Regions from separate parts of the Anaerobacillus sp. QJM3NY_17 genome, predicted to be linked through region 1. Evidence: riboswitches for the same ligand, from Rfam matches in the RefSeq annotation. Region 1 holds a riboswitch; each other region holds the start of a gene.
What was found. Region 1 has a riboswitch for cobalamin ahead of AC0VYV_RS02130 (acyl-CoA thioesterase). Riboswitches for the same ligand answer to the same signal wherever they lie in the genome.
Positions count from the first base shown of each region.

Region 1 (5,554 bases):
CTTAAACAATATGATGAAGCAATTACCTGCTTCGATTGGGAGATGGAGCTGCATCCAACGGACCCAACCCCTGTTCAGTGGTTGACGAAGGTATATCGTGAGATGGGTAAAGTGGAGGAATCGAATACCTATATGTCGATTTATTCTAAAATGCAAAGAGTGTCTCAACAATAGCGCTGGCTTATGCCAGCGCTATTTTTTTAGGCAATATTAATGAGCCAAAAATCGGGAATCAACAGTATAAGCTAACATAGCCTTTTTGTTAAAGTGACATTCAAAATGATCGTCTTCTTTTTATATTACATTTGATAAACATAAGTAGGTTCATATAAACTAAGAAACAACGAACAATGAATACTTCACGGTTGTCAGGAGCGACGTATGGAAAATCAAACGAGTTATGCCTATGACATTATTCAAGTATGCCTTTTGGCTGGAAAGGTAATGCTGCAAAATGGCGGTGAAACTTACCGTGTAGAAGATACGATGACTAGAATTGCGGACGCTTATGGGGCAACGCATTCGAATAGTTACGTAACCCCTACTGGGATTATTTTCTCTTTAGAAGGTCCTGAACCTTCCAAAACACAGTTGATGCGCATTTCAGAGCGCACGACGGATTTAGATAAAGTAACGAAGGTAAATAGTATATCGAGGAGAATTAGCAGCGGTGGTCTTTCGATTAAGGAAGCTTATGAAGAGCTTGACCAATTGGATAAAATGACCGAGCGGTATACATTTCCTAAGCAGTTAGTTGCTGCTGCGATTGCAAGCGGTTGTTTTCTAATTATGTTTCAAGGGGAGTGGGGAGATTTTCTTCCGGCAGTTCTTGCAGGGGGAGGTGGCTTTTATAGTGTTTCACTATTTAACCGCCTTGTACCGATAAAATTCTTCTCAGAGTTCCTTGCTTCATTTGTCATAGGATTACTCGCTGTCCTTTTTGTGTCTACTGGAATCGGTGGGCAACTTGATAAAATTATTATTGGTTCAGTGATGCCACTTGTTCCTGGTCTATTAATCACGAATGCTGTAAGGGATTTAATGGCGGGGCATTTAATATCTGGCCTATCTAAAGGCGCAGAAGCCTTTCTTACCGCATTTGCGATTGGAGCAGGCATTGCCCTTGTTGTATCATTTTTATAGAAAGGGAGGACAATTATGACAATTATTGCTCAGGTTTTGACGAGCTTTGTGGCAAGTGCAGCGTTTGGATTATTATTTAACGCTCCTAAATCCTCCCTTATTAAAGGCGGGTTTGTTGGCATGTGTGGCTGGATGATTTATTACGGAATGGAGGCATCAGGTATTGATGCTGTCATCGCCACTGTAACAGCCTCATTTGTCATCGCTGTTATTAGTCAGGTTTTTGCAAAGGTGTATCGGACACCAGTCATTATATTTAGTGTAGCGGGGATTATTCCGCTTGTTCCAGGTGGTCTGGCTTACGATGCGATGAGGAATTTCGTTCAAAATGATTACAATAGTGCCATTAACCTTGCAGCCAGAGCATTTATGATATCGGGATCCATTGCAGTAGGGTTAGTATTTTCGGAAGTGATCAATCAAATCATTCGGCATTCCACACTCGCAAGGGGTCAGAAATAGGTCTTCATCCTTTTGCAATGTAGGCATTCATTATGATAACGTTTAGTTGGATAACTGTGTCGAACGGTGTCAAATAATGTTAGTATCTGGGGAGGATCAATAATGAAAACCTATCCCCATCTCGGGTTGTTAACAATTCGATTGGTCGTAGGTATGCTTTTTTTTGCTCATGGTTTTTTAAAGTTTTCTGAAGGGATCACGAATACAGTAGCTTTTTTTGAGACGATCGGTATTTCTGGTTTTCTTGCTTATGTTGTGGCTATAGTTGAGTTAACTGGAGGAGTTTTGATGATTTTCGGCTTAGGAACGCGAATTGTCAGCGTACTGTTTTCCATGATTTTATTAGGAGCTCTTCTCTTTGTAAAGCGATCAACTGGAATGCTGGGTGGTTATGAACTAGACATTGCTTTTCTAGCTATGTCAGTGTCTTTATTTCTAGGAGGCGGCGGACCATATAGTCTTTCAACATACCTTAAGAGAAAAGGTTGGTCGTTTAAGATCGATCAGGAGAAAGAAACATAGGATTAAAGAGGAAGTGACTGAATGGCTAAACCAAAAAAGAAGTTAAAACCGGGTGCCAAATGGTTATTATTATTTGCGGGACTCGTTATTCTATTTTTGTTTATTAACTTTCTGTTTCATCCATTTGCAAATACAAAAGGATTTAAATTAGAGTCTCAACCGCACTTGGGTGAGGAAACAGCGCCAGTTGAAATTGTGCAATTTGGTGAGTATAAATGCTCTTCATGTCAATCCTTTAATGAATCTTTGTTTCCAAAAATCCAAGAGGAATTAATTGCGACTGAGAAAGTAAAATTCTACTTTGTTAATTATCCATTCCTCCATAAAGATTCCACAAGGGCTGCTGAATTTGCTGAGGTTGTTTATCAAGAATTAGGTAATGATGTATTTTGGCAATTTCATCATGTTCTGTATGACAAACATAAAAAAGGGTCTGAGACGAAAGATGTTTTAACTGAATCTTTCTTAACGAAAACCCTTAGTGGTCTAGTTAGTGAAGAAGAAACGGACAGAGTAGTTAAAGCCTATAAGAGTGGTGCAGGTGAGAAACGAGTAGAAGCTGACCTTGCTTATGCAAATAAAAAGAATGTTTCAGAAACGCCTACCTTATTTGTAGATGGTAAGCGTTTTGACGGAACGAGTTTATCTGAATTAAAACAAATGGTTGAGGATTCAACCGACGAATAAATAAAGGCGCTGTGAAGGCGTCTTTTTTTTGTTGCATTCTAATTAATTGGTTCCTCAGCCGGCAAAAATCATTAAATAAACGTTTGTTTAAGGTATAAATAGTTAAACAAACGTTTGATTAACGAATGGTATTGACTTTTAGATCCCCGGCATGAAGAATAGAGATGTACAATTGAATAAAATGGAAAAGGTGTACTGATTTCAGTACTTAATAGGGAAATTGGTGAAAATCCAATGCGGTCCCGCCACTGTAAGAAGTAAGGACGGTGCGTTACCCCACTTATCAATGATAGGGAAGGGGCATTTGTTCAACGAAGCTTCAAGCCAGGAGACCTGCCTTTTCTGAAGCACTGGTTGACCTACGGACGATAGGGGGGTGTAACGGAGAAGACTGGGAAAAGTCTATTTGTTATGCATGCTCTTATGTAAAGAGTATGCATTTTTTATTGTTTAGAAAAGGAGAGATGATATGAAAAAGAATGTAAGCGAATCAAGAGTGTATAAGAGTAGCCGTATTTTTCCGCCTGACCTTAACAGTCATGGAACTTTATTTGGGGGGAAACTTCTTGCGGACATGGATATGCTAGCATCAATCGCGGCGACAAGGCATTCTCGTCTAGAATGCGTGACAGTGTCTATGGATACGGTGGAGTTTTTACATCCTATAACGGAAGAGGATTCGATTCATTATGAAGCTTTTGTCATATGGACGGGTAAAAGCTCAATGGAAGTTTTTGTGAAAGTAAACGCCGAACACCTTTTAACGGGTGCCAATCGTATAGCAGCGACGTGTTTTATTACGTTTGTAGCCCTTCTCGACGGTAGACCAATGAAAGTACCTGGAATTCAGCCGGAAACTGAAGGGGAAAAGCAGCTTAACGAACTAGCCCAAAAACGAGCTCAAACAAGATTGGATCGTAAAGAAACAAGCAAGAATCTAGGGGGAATCCTAACGTTGTTATAACCAGAAAAGAGGGCTGGAGTATTCCGGCTCTCTTTTGTTAGTCGTGAGACATTTTATCGTTATATTTTGGTTCATTCCTAAAAGATGGTTGTTTTGTATTTAAAACCACATTTAGCTGATTGGAGAGGGAATCACCCCTCACTCTTATAGAAACAATATTTACGAGAGAGGCTCCTTTTTAAATCCCCTGGAATCGGAAACTTTTTGTGGAAATCAAGTTAGTAAAAGAGTGTTGAGTGGTATAGGGATGAGAGTGAAATGAATAAAAACAAAGGAGACGGCCAATGTGGATTAGACATGATTTCTTCAAGTATATAACAGGTATTATTCTATTATTAATCTGTTTTTTCTTTTTGACAGAATTAGATTTATTGAAACCGGTGAAAACAATTATAGGTACATTGTTTTATCCAGTACTAATTGCTGGTTTTTTGTATTATGCAATCAAGCCTATTGTTAAGTTATTAAAAAAGATTCCATTTGTATCAGATATTGTCGCGATTTTAATTGTGTTTATAGGGATTGCGGGTATCCTCTATACTGGATTCACTTTTCTAGCAAACCCGATTCAGAGTCAGGTGTCAGAGTTTTCGAAGGAGTTGCCTGAGAAGCTGAAAGAATCAGCAAAAGAAGCTGAGAAAATGATGGAGAAAAATGATATGGGGATGCTTTCTGTAGAAAACCTCCAACAAAAAGCAACGAGCTATTTAGGTAATTTAACGCAAAGCCTCGGTGATCACATTATGCAGGTTGTGAGTGCATTAACAAGTGCTACGACAGTCCTTGTAATCGTACCTTTTGTCTTATTCTATTTTCTTAAAGATGATCATAAATTAAGCCCATTTCTCCTGAGATTTATTCCTAATAAACATCAGAGTGAAGGAGAACAGATCCTTCATAAGGTTGATAAAACTTTATCGGCCTATATTATTGGACAAATTATTGTAGCAATCGTAGACGGTGTCTTAATGTATGTTGGTTATTTAATCATTGGACTACCTTATGCATTAATATTAGGACTATTTGTGATGATCACAGCAGTGGTCCCATTTTTCGGACCAATTATTGGTGTGATACCTGCTCTGGTTGTCGCTTTAACACAAGAACCGATGTTAGCCTTGTATGTGATTATTATTACGATAGTTGTTCAACAGTTAGAAGGAAACCTGGTAGCGCCTGTTGTCTTAGGTAAAAGGTTAAACATACACCCTTTAACCATCATTTTACTACTAATTGTAGCAGCGGCTTTATATGGGTTCATTGGGATGCTGATTGCTATTCCACTTTACTCCGTCATTAAGGTCATCGTTAAGAATTTCTATGAATTTTATCGAATACGGCATCGATCCGAATTAACTGAATAACGGTAAAAGCCCCTACTTCATTGAGAAGTAGGGGCTTTTATTTGAGTAACACCTAAAAACATGTTGAGTAATCGCCTTATAAATAAATATGTGCAAGACGCTCATATGATTTTCTTCGCTCATCAAAATCATGTATGTTTGTGAGAACCATGAATTCTTCAGTTTGATAGTGTTCGGCTAATTCGTCGATTTTCTTCTTTACTGTTTCTCTAGATCCGATTATCATTCGTTTTCGATTATTTTTTATTCGTTCTTCTTCCGTTACTGTATAACGGTGCTGTTTAGCTTCGTCAATGGATGGCACTCGACTATCAAGACCTTTTTCTACTCGCAGAAGCCAGAGATCCTGACTTAAAGCAAGTTCTTCCGCCTCTTCGTCAGTTTCTCCACATACGACGAATAGGGCAATAAT
Region 1 covers NZ_CM149685.1:387,068-392,621, forward strand. The annotation lists gene AC0VYV_RS02105 (hypothetical protein) at 1-174, shown strand, start outside; gene AC0VYV_RS02110 (threonine/serine exporter family protein) at 382-1,143, shown strand; gene AC0VYV_RS02115 (threonine/serine exporter family protein) at 1,159-1,605, shown strand; gene AC0VYV_RS02120 (DoxX family protein) at 1,708-2,127, shown strand; gene AC0VYV_RS02125 (DsbA family protein) at 2,149-2,814, shown strand; cobalamin riboswitch at 2,986-3,169, shown strand; gene AC0VYV_RS02130 (acyl-CoA thioesterase) at 3,284-3,778, shown strand; gene AC0VYV_RS02135 (AI-2E family transporter) at 4,063-5,142, shown strand; gene AC0VYV_RS02140 (LLM class flavin-dependent oxidoreductase) at 5,219-5,554, opposite strand, start outside.

Region 2 (5,554 bases), 720 kb from region 1:
CAAGTCGTGAAAAATCGAAATCACTGTTAGCCCCTGTTCGCGCGTCCATTTTTTTAAGAGATCGAGCAGTTCTTTTTGATAAGAAAGGTCGAGGTGGTTCGTCGGCTCGTCTAATAAGAGAATCTCGGGTTCCTGCGCAAGCGCCTGTGCGAGAAAGACGCGCTGACGCTCACCGCCTGAGAGTTCGTTCACGTAGTTATCCGCGAAGGCGGCGATTCCCGTTTGCTCCATTGTACGCTGTACAACCGCCTCGTCATGCTCGCTCCACATTTGAAACCATCCCGTCTGATGGGCGTAGCGTCCGAGCGAAACGGTTTCTTTAACGGTATAAGGAAAAGCCTGATCCGCATGCTGTGGAAGAACCGCGAGCACGCGCGCTAGCTGTTTCGCTGAGTAGCTTGAGAGCGGCTTATCTTTAAGCAAGATCGAGCCGGACTTTGCTTTTAGAATGCCGCTAACCATTTTAAAAATAGTCGTTTTGCCGCTTCCGTTTGGTCCAACGATCCCGAGAAGCTCACCTTGATTCACATCAAACGAAATGTCATCAAGTACGTCGTGACCGGGGTATCCTCCTGTAACAGAATGTACGCTTAGCATGCTTATCCTCTTCTTTCCTTACGTCTTCGTATTAAAATAATGGCAAACACCGGGGCACCGATGAGCGATGTGATGACGCCAATCGGTAGTTCAGTTGGTGAAATGATCGTTCGTGAAATCAAATCAGCGATGATCAGAAAAGCAGCTCCAAGTAAAATGGATAGTGGCAGTAAATGCCTGTGATCCGGGCCCCATAGAAGGCGCGTTAAATGCGGAATCACAAGGCCAACGAAACCAATCGTTCCTGAAACCGCAACAGCTGCCCCTGTTAAAATCGAGCCGCCGATGAGAATCCAAAGCTTTCGTTTCGCGACGTTCACGCCGATATGCTGAGCGCGTTCTTCACCAAACGACATTGCGTTCAGCTCCCTGCTGCTAAAGAGCAGGATCCCTGAGCCGATGATGAAAAAGGGAAGAATAATTCCGATATATTCCCATCCTCGCATCGACACGCTTCCAAGGAGCCAGCCGATAATTTGACGAAGCTCCTCTCCAGTTAAAGCGATCATAAGTGACAGAAGTGAGCCAAGAAATGAGCTAAACACAATTCCTGTTAGGATGATCGTCTCCACGCGCATCGATCGCTCTATTTGTCGTGCGAAAAAGAGCACGAGAAAAATCGTGAGAATCGATGCAGCGATGCTCATAACTGGTAGGGTGAACATGCCGACAAACGGAATGGACAGGTTGAAAAACAGCACGAGTACCGCTCCAACTGATGCTCCGGATGAAACGCCGAGCACGTACGGATCCGCTAGTGGATTACGCAAAAGACCTTGAAAGGCGGCCCCTGCTATCGCAAGAGACGCCCCCACAAGACCTGCCAAAATGACGCGCGGCAAGCGAATATCCATCACAATTGTTGTAAACATTGGATCGGTTTTGCCTATGAATGGAAGGTGCAAAACTTCGCTTCCGATTAATTTTAGAATGGTAAGCACTGGAACTGAAACAGTACCGATTGAAATGCCAAGGAGCATGGCACCAATTAAGAGTGCTATCGCAATCGGATAGGCAATGAACCGTTTATTCAGCAAAAACATCCGGGTAAACCGCTTTTGCAAGTTCCTCTACTCCTTCAGTAAGACGAGGGCCAGAGCGCGTAACGAGGTCAGAGTGTACGTCAACAACCTGCTCTTCTTTGACAGCCGTTACGTCCTGCCAGCCGTCGCGGCTTAACACTTGTTCAACTGGCTTCTCTGTATAGTAGCCGTACGTTGTGATGATCACGTCAGGATTCGCTTCGATAATCGCTTCCTGATCCACCTGGTTCCAGCCTTCCTGATCGTGCGTCACGTTCTTCGCGTGAATCATCGTTAGCATGTCATCCATAAACGTATTCTTCCCTGGAGAGTAGATTTCAGGCGCAGGGGCAACTTCGACGAAGACATTTTTCTGATCTTCTTCACTAATGCTTTCTGCTTTTGCTTGAATGTCTTCAAGATCTTGCTTCATTTCATCGATCGTTGTTTCCGCTTCTTCCGTTTCACCAGTTGCTTGTCCGATCATTTCGATGGAAGCGTACACTTCATCGAAGCTTTTCGCATCGTTCACAACGAGTACGGTGATTCCAGCATCACGAAGCTGCTGTAGACCTGCTTCTGAGTTATGTGCGCTTGAGCCGTGTGCAAGTACGAGATCAGGCTTTAGAGAAATGATTTTCTCCACGTTAAATTCCATGCCGCCGATTTTTTCGATATCAGCCGTTTCTTCCGGATAGTTGGCGAAGTCAGATACGCCAACGACTTCTTCCCCTGCTCCCAGGTCGAAAAGGATCTCAGTGTTACTCGGGATTAAGGAGACAATTTTTTCAGGATCTTTTTCGATCGTAACATCCTGGTCCAATGCATCCGTTATCGTTACTGGGAAAGCGCTATCTTCTGACTGTTCAGCTTGCTCTGTATTCGCATTTCCTTCATTTGTCGCGCTGTTCTCTTCACTCGCTCCGCAACCTGCGATGATTCCTGTAACGAGAAAAAGTAAAACGAGTAGTGAATAAAGCTTTTTCATGTGTGTTTCTCCTCCTGTTTTCTGATGTCTCTAAACTAAAAAATCCCCACGCACGAGGGCATGGAGATGGTCGAATGGAAGTAACGGTGTGCCAAAGGCAGCACCTGAATCCGTTCGCACATCCCTATCCTCGTAGGCTGTTCGCGCTAGACTCAGGCAGGTCTCCTGGCTCATGGTTATCGCATGCTGCTCCTTCCCATTCGCTGTTACGAACAGTGGATTCTGCAGCAGGCGACCATTTACAGTGGCGGGACCGCGCTGGAATTGCACCAGCTTCCCTATTAAGTCTTCATTGAAAAGACACCTGAATCGATCACTATGTAATTGGTAACAGGTTTATTATACATGATTGCGGGAGTGGGGGGAACAGTTGTGTTTTGAGGGGGTCAGGCTCGCGCCTGACCCCCTTCACAAACAAAAAACCATCATTGTCCACCCACGGTGGACAATGATGGTAATTCCTTTACTCTTCCTTCGCTTCTTCTACCATTTTCTTCAGGTCATCAATTGTTTGTCCTTCAAACGGCTCGCCGTTCACAAAGAGAGCTGGTGTGCCAGTAACGTCGAGATCACGAGCTTTCGATAAGTCGTAGTCGATCGCCGCTTCTCCTTCGCCATCTTTAAAAGCTGCCAGTACCTGTTGTGCTTTTTCTTCATCAGTCACTTCTTTTAACGTGTCGACAAGATAATCTTCGGTGTAAATGTCCTGCTGTTCCGTGCCTTCTGTTTGCTTTTCATACATTAATGAATGGAATTCCCAGAACACGTCATTCCCAAGCTCCTGGTACACCACTTTAGCAAATTCAGCTGATCGATCAGAATCAACATTAATAAATGGATAGTTGATAAACGAGAATTTGATTTCCCCTGTTTGAATTAACTCTTGATCAATTTGCGGGAAAAAGGACTGTTCGAATGCTTTACAGTAAGGGCATTTGTAATCTCCAAATTCAATCACTTCTACCTGCGCATTTTCATCACCGAGAAATGGTTGCTCCATCGCTTTTTCCTCTGAACCATCAGAACTCGAGCCGCTTGAAACGACGATCACGATTACGATAACTGCAGCGACAGCGGCCACTAACCAGTAGATCCACGCTTTCGATTTTTTCTGATGCTGAGCTTTCGCTTGTTTGTTCGGTTGCTTCTTCTTCTTATTATTCTTATTTGAATTTGCCATGATTCTTCCTCCTATGATTGTTTCGAAAAGTATTTGTAATCAACGGAAATGGTTCCGCCTCCGCTAATCAAAACAGCGACTGACATACCGAGAAGAGCAAGATCCAATTCATACCCTCCGATAAATCCTGTCGTTAGTTTAACCGTAAAGATCGCTCCTAGCATGACGATCATGAAAAGCAAAGAAACAATGCGTGTGCCTAGTCCTACGATCATAAGAAGACCTCCGACTAGTTCAAACGTTGCAACGACATACGCTAAACCACCCAAAATGCCAATACTCTCGAAAAATCCAGCGGTATTTCCAATCCCTCCAGCAAATTTATCAAGACCGTGAACCGTAAAAATGAGACCGAGTACGATTCGTAATACGACAAGAGCAACGTTTTGTGATAAATTCATAAATTAACTCCCTCCTAATTTTAACACTACACGATGTAGTGTTTGTTTCCGAAAAGAATTAGGGTGTTGCCACCATAAACATGATGGATAACCCTAACACAATATAAAGTGAGTAAAGGACTGTACCAACAGGCAGCGTTACATGCACTTCTTTTTCTGGCGCAAGAATATGTTGTATGCGATCGTTCACAGACGTTTCCGCGAAAGATACGGCAAACGCATGACGCTGTCGGTGATCGCTTTTTAATAGTTTTAATAACGCGCTACTAAGATCCAGCATATTTGCTTCTTTCATCGCAAACCGATCCGCGGCAATTTCGCGTAGCGTGTGATAGTGATTCGATACCCATTTCAAAATCGGCACGTACCAAAGCGCGTGGACGAGAAGGGTGATGATAAATTTTTTCAATGGATCACGATGCTGCTGATGAAAAGTTTCGTGATAAATCACGGCGCGCAGCTCTTCTTTGCTCAACAGGCTAACTAGTTCAGTCGACAGAACGATTTTGGGTCTAATCATTCCATACGTAAGCGCGATAGGCTCATCGCTTCTAATCACTTCGAGTGCCTGCTTTCCTAAATCGTAATTCCGAATGACTTCCTGTGTGACAGTGTCTTCACGAAGAAGCGACAGCCGTTTCGAAAAGGTGACATATCGATAAATTTGCTTCACGATCATCATCACGATTAATGAAAATGTTGAGAGAATCAGAACTTCTAATAGCATGTTCATAGATGATAAACCGATCGCGCGAAGCATATTATGGCAGGCTTCAAGTACGCTTAACATAAGCGTCCAGTTCGAATATAAATGCAGACTGTATAGTGACATTTGAACAATCATCGTGGCTACAAGAAAAAAAGACAGCATAAACAAAAATCGCGGCTGTTTTATTCTCATCTTACTTCTCCTTTAGCTGCTTGATTTTTTGCTCAAGCTTTTCGATCAAAACTGGATCCGCTTCATCGAGCGCATCAAGCATATGATTCACAGCAAGCGGACCAAATTCATCCATTAGATCCTTTGTTAATTCCTTCGATTGCGTTTGTAAAAAATCTTCTTTCGATAGAAGCGGCTTAAACATTGACGTGCGCTTTTCAACTCGTTTTACTAGAATTCCTTTATCCACGAGACGATTCATGACCGTCATAACCGTGTTAAAGTTCGTACTTTTCTCTTGATCAAGCTTCTGTTTCACATCTTTGATCGTCATTTCTGGACCTTCAAAGAGTATGTCCATAACCTTCGCTTCAAGAGAGCCGAAAAAGCGGTTTAACCCTGTTTCATTCGTTTTGAACTGATGAATTTTCATCGCTTCCACCTCACACTACACAGTGTAGTCCAAAAGGATAGTAGGGTCAAGAA
Region 2 covers NZ_CM149685.1:4,047,057-4,052,610, forward strand. The annotation lists gene AC0VYV_RS20665 (adenosylcobinamide amidohydrolase) at 1-597, opposite strand, end outside; gene AC0VYV_RS20670 (FecCD family ABC transporter permease) at 600-1,640, opposite strand; gene AC0VYV_RS20675 (ABC transporter substrate-binding protein) at 1,624-2,607, opposite strand; cobalamin riboswitch at 2,746-2,930, opposite strand; gene AC0VYV_RS20680 (DsbA family protein) at 3,071-3,787, opposite strand; gene AC0VYV_RS20685 (DoxX family protein) at 3,799-4,188, opposite strand; gene AC0VYV_RS20690 (M56 family metallopeptidase) at 4,247-5,089, opposite strand; gene AC0VYV_RS20695 (BlaI/MecI/CopY family transcriptional regulator) at 5,091-5,501, opposite strand.
Region 2: it holds a riboswitch for cobalamin, as region 1 does, so the genes downstream of both, AC0VYV_RS20675 (ABC transporter substrate-binding protein) here and AC0VYV_RS02130 (acyl-CoA thioesterase) in region 1, are expected to answer to the same signal.

Region 3 (5,554 bases), 1.3 Mb from region 1:
TGAAGAGAGAGAGTCTAAGAAGCAGGAACTTGAAGAAAGTGGAGAGCGTCCAGAGTTAACCGACGAAGAGAAAGCCGCAAGAGAAGAAATGCGCGAAGAGATGGAAGCCAAGCGAGAGCAGGCTCAAGAAATTGTGAAACAAAAAAATGATATACTTGATCAGCTGATTGAAAAACTTAGCTAATCTTAGCGAGAGATAGGGGCCCCCTATCTCTTTCGTATGTTTTGAAGACATGCGGCTGATTTACTGTCAGATAAGGCTAGGATAATATAAAGAGTATGAAAAGCACATTTCGTCTAAGATGTGAAAAGGGAACGGAGTTGAGAGAGATGGAGCACGTTTTTGTGATAGATGATGAACAAAATATACGTGATATTTTAGAGAAGTATTTAAAAAAAGAAGGGTTTATTGTCTCAACCTTTACAGATGGGGCAGAAGTGTTAAGTGCTCTAGAGACAATTGAACCCGATTTATTAGTATTAGATATTATGATGCCAAATGTTGATGGACTTGAACTCCTTCGACGGTTAAGAAAGTATTCTTACATTCCCGTTATCGTTGTTTCCGCAAGAGATGAAGAGCTTGATCGGATACTAGGCCTTGAACTTGGCGCTGATGATTACTTAACGAAACCTTTTAGCCCTAGAGAACTTGTTGTGCGTATTAAGAATCTATTCAAACGGATGAATCGCCTAGAGAAAAACCATTCTTCACAAGAAATTACTGTTCAGAACGTACGTTTAAATAAGAAAAAACGACTGTTATTAGTGAATGAGGAAGAAATGCCTTTAACGCCGAAAGAGTACGATGTGCTCGCCTATCTCCTCCAACATCCAGGACAACCGTTTACAAGAGAGAGATTAATTGAAGCCATTTGGGGTTATCAATATGTAGGTGATGGTAGGATTATTGATGACCTTGTGAAAAGGCTACGTAAAAAGATGTCAGATGCAAATGCGCAAGCGAAGATTGCAACAGTTTGGGGGTACGGCTATAAAATCGATGAAGAAGTTTAATATCGGTACCAAATTGTTTCTTAGTTATATCGTTCTTATTGTTGTTATTCTGCTTATTACTACTATTTCATTTCAATATTTATTTCAAGAATATCTTGTGCGCGAAACGAGAGAACAGCTGCAAAAAGAGGGATTGCAAATTAGTCAGATGCTCGAAGATCGACAGTGGAAGGGCGAAAATCCACCTAATGGGTTACTTGATCGCAGAAGAATTGAAATGGCAGGCAATTTAATCTCATCTCAATTTATAATTTATAATGCAAACGAGAAGGCAATTTATTCGAATGTCGATGAAGTGGTTCGAATTGATTATGAAGAAAACAAAGGAAAATTATATGTTACAGAGGAAGTGCCAATTAGTCTTTCACGAGAGCAAGTTGGCAGTATTGTGCTATTTACGAAGGTAGAAAGTCTTGAAGGTTTCAATCGGATTATTCAGCAATCACAGGCTGTTAGTCTTTTAGTATCTGCTGCTGTTGCCGTGCTCCTTGCTGCTATTATGCAGAAAGGAATAGCGGGGCCAACTCGATTACTTGCCAATCACATGAGGGAATTTACGATGCGCAAGGAACAACCCCCGTTGACGCTTAAAACAAAGGATGAAATCAATGAACTTGCTAAGACATTTCAAGAACTAACGGAGCAACTTCGAAAAAATGATTTTGATCAGAAGGAATTCCTTCAAAATGCGTCTCATGAATTAAAAACACCTCTAATGGCCATTCAAGGGAATGCGGAAGGGATTCTAGATGAAGTAATCGTAGGACAGGACGTCGAGTATAGTCTTGAAGTGATCGTGAAAGAAACGCAGCGTTTAAAAAAGATCGTGCAGGACATTTCTTATTTAACTAGGTTAGAAACAGTAGATGAATCTTTTACTTATGAAGTAGTCGATCTTCATCACGTGTTGATGGAAGTCATCACTGTGGTAAAACCACTTGCACATCAACGGCAAATAGAGGTAAGGTATGACATTGATCATACCATAGACCTTAAGATGGACAGTGATAAAATGAAGCAAGCTTTTATGAATATTTTCGGTAATGCCCTTCGATTCGCTTCATCCGTTATAGAAGTACATGTCCACCAAGATAATCGTCAAGTTTATATTGAGGTTGAAGATGATGGTAAAGGCTTTGGCGAGAATCCAGAGCGCGTTTTTGAACGATTTTATACAGGTGACAAGTCAGGTTCTGGCATTGGTCTATCGATTACGAAAACAATAGTAGAAAAGCATAATGGTAACATTTACGCCGAAGACAATAAAAAGGGAGGAAGGATCGTGATCTCGATTCCTTTTCAATCGTAGTTAGAACTTTATGTTTTATGCTCACTTAACTTTTGTAGAATTTCTTTGCTTTCTTGTTCACTCAAAATACCGAATTTCTGACAGAGTTGTGTATAGCCAGCCAATTTCTTAAAATTAACCGAAGATGATCTTTTCATCATACTCACCTTTCTTTCCTTCAGGAAACTTTTTTAGGTATCAACAATATATGCATGAGCAGGTTGAAAGTGATAGGTGAGTGTCTTTAGAGTTGAAATAAATCTAAGTCAATGTAACAATAAAGCTTGTGCTAAATTAAAGCATCATGTAAGATGGAGTTATCAATATTTAGTGATATATAAATGTTTGGAATACTATATATGGGTAAAATGTACGTAATTTAATAATTGAGTATACGGTGTCGTAGAACGACTTAATAGGGAATCCGGTCGAATCCGGAGCTGTCCCCGCAACTGTCGTGTGGACGAGGCAAGAAACCACTGGAGTTAATTCCGGGAAGGCTTGCCAAGGAAGAAGCACAAGCCAGTAGACCTGCCGTATAGTCAAAAACGTTTCTATTCTTCGGGGGTTGAGGGTGAGAAATGGCAGGGTAAATGTACGAGTATGTCCATTTATACGTTGTCGTTTTCTCCAGGCTCACTCTTCCGAGAGTGAGCTTTTTATTTTGGATGGATAAAGGAGAGAGGTATATGAGTACTGTAGCAGAAATGACAGTAACAAAAATGATGGAGGAAGTAAGAACGCTCCTAGATGAGTACCCGTCACTTGCTAGTGAGAGTTTTATTGAAAAAACAATTGATGGTATTTCAGAAGAATCAACGCAAGAAGAGGTTGGTAACATTCTAGTTTTAAATGCCCTTGAACGAATCAGCGCAACAGAACCTGACTGGACTTATGTGGCAGCAGCTTTTCATCTTCATTCGCTCTATCGTAAATCTCTTTCACATCGTTCTGAGAAAGAGGTATATGGTGGGGGAAGCTTCTATCGCCTTCTTCAACAGCTGACAGATGAAGGGATTTATAACAAGGCACTCCTTCAGTCTTATTCCAAGAATGAAGTAGGGCAAGTTGCTAAGTTAATCGAGCCATCAAGAGATCGTTTGTTTACATACATCGGACTACGAACGCTCGCAGACCGCTATCTAGCTACAGATCATGATAAGAATGTGTATGAATTACCTCAAGAGCGCTTTCTAGTCATTGCTATGACGCTCATGGTAAATGAACCAAAAGATAAGAGATTAAATCTAATTGAAGAAGCGTATTGGGCGCTATCTAATTTATATATGACAGTAGCAACGCCTACTCTTTCAAATGCAGGAAAAAGCTATGGACAGCTAAGCTCATGCTTTATCGATACGGTGGATGACAGTCTTAGAGGAATCTATGACAGCAATACAGATGTAGCGACCGTTTCGAAAAATGGTGGAGGAATTGGAGCATATCTCGGGAAAATTCGTTCTCGTGGTAGTGATATTAAAGGGTTTAAAGGAAATTCATCTGGGGTTTTACCGTGGATGAAGCAATTAAACAATACAGCTGTGAGCGTAGACCAGCTAGGACAGCGTCAAGGTGCTGTTGCTGTTTATCTTGATGTCTGGCATAAGGATGTTTTCGAATTTCTTGATGCCAAGCTTAATAACGGAGACGAACGAATGAGGACACATGATCTTTTCACGGGTCTTTGTATTCCAGATATCTTTATGGAAGCAGTGGAAGACCGTGGAGACTGGCATTTATTTGATCCTCATGAAGTACGCCAGGTGATGGGCTTTTCACTAGAAGATGTGTATGACAAAGAAAAAGGATCAGGAGAGTTTCGTATGAAATATAGGCAATGTGTGAACCATCCTGAGCTTTCAAGAAAAACCGTGCCGGCTATTGAGATTATGAAGCGAGTCATGAAATCACAATTGGAAACTGGGACGCCTTATATGTTCTATCGAGATACGGTGAATCGAGCGAATCCGAATAAGCATGCTGGTATGATCTATGCTTCCAATCTTTGTACGGAAATTATGCAAAATATGAGTGCAACGACCGTTGAAGAGGAATTCACGAAAGACGGTAAGATTATCATTACGAAAACGCCTGGTGACTATGTCGTTTGTAATCTATCAAGTATTAATCTTGGGCGTGCGGTTACAGCTAATGCACTAGAGCGATTAATTCCAATTCAAGTAAGAATGCTGGATAACGTGATCGATATTAATACGATCGAAGTGCCTCAAGCCCAGTTAACGAATGAGAAGTATAGAAGCATTGGTCTTGGAACGTTTGGTTGGCATCACCTCCTTGCGAAAAAAGAGATTGTCTGGGAAAGTCATGAAGCGGCAGACTATGCGGACGAACTATATGAAACAATCAATTATTTAACGATACAGGCAAGTCATGAGCTTGCCGTTGAAAAAGGAAGCTACTCTCTCTTTGAAGGCTCTGATTGGCAAAATGGGGAGTACTTTAATCAACGAGGTTACGTTAGTGAAAAATGGCAGTCCCTTAAGGAAAGGGTCCAAACGAATGGTGTCAGAAACGCCTATCTTTTAGCGGTTGCCCCTAACAGTTCAACAAGTTTAATAGCCGGATCAACAGCATCAATCGATCCGATTTTTCAAAAAGAATACTCTGAGGAAAAGAAGAACTATAAAATTCCTGTTACAGCGCCTGATCTTTCACCTGAAACGACCTGGTATTACAAATCGGCTTATCACATTGATCAGCTTTGGAGTATTGAGCAGAATGCAGCCAGACAGCGTCATGTGGACCAATCAATATCGTTTAATATCTATGTGCAAAGTACTGTAAAAGCGAAAGACTTACTGAACATTCATATAACAGCCTGGAGAAAAGGTTTGAAAACAACCTACTATACACGAAGTACATCTGTAGATATTGACGACTGTGAAAGTTGCGCAAGCTAAAGGAGGAATTGGAATTGACTACGATTCAACAAAGAAAGCTATACGATGTCTCCGCACCGAATAGCTCGACTGGAATTATTAATGGAGAAAGCTCAAACGTTTTAAACTGGGATGATGTCCGCTTTAGCTGGGCATATCCTATGTACAAAAATATGCTAGGAAACTTTTGGACTCCGTTTGAAATCAATATGTCGAACGACGTGAAGCAATGGGAAGCATTAAGCGAAGATGAGCAAGATACGTTTAAGAAAATTATTGGTCTTCTTGCTTTCCTAGATTCGATTCAAACCGACTATTCAAGTAAGGTTGCGGATTACTTAACAGATTC
Region 3 covers NZ_CM149685.1:3,505,929-3,511,482, reverse strand. The annotation lists gene AC0VYV_RS18205 (hypothetical protein) at 1-184, shown strand, start outside; gene AC0VYV_RS18200 (response regulator transcription factor) at 331-1,017, shown strand; gene AC0VYV_RS18195 (sensor histidine kinase) at 956-2,326, shown strand; cobalamin riboswitch at 2,684-2,858, shown strand; gene AC0VYV_RS18190 (ribonucleoside-diphosphate reductase subunit alpha) at 2,995-5,226, shown strand; gene AC0VYV_RS18185 (ribonucleotide-diphosphate reductase subunit beta) at 5,241-5,554, shown strand, end outside.
Region 3: it holds a riboswitch for cobalamin, as region 1 does, so the genes downstream of both, AC0VYV_RS18190 (ribonucleoside-diphosphate reductase subunit alpha) here and AC0VYV_RS02130 (acyl-CoA thioesterase) in region 1, are expected to answer to the same signal.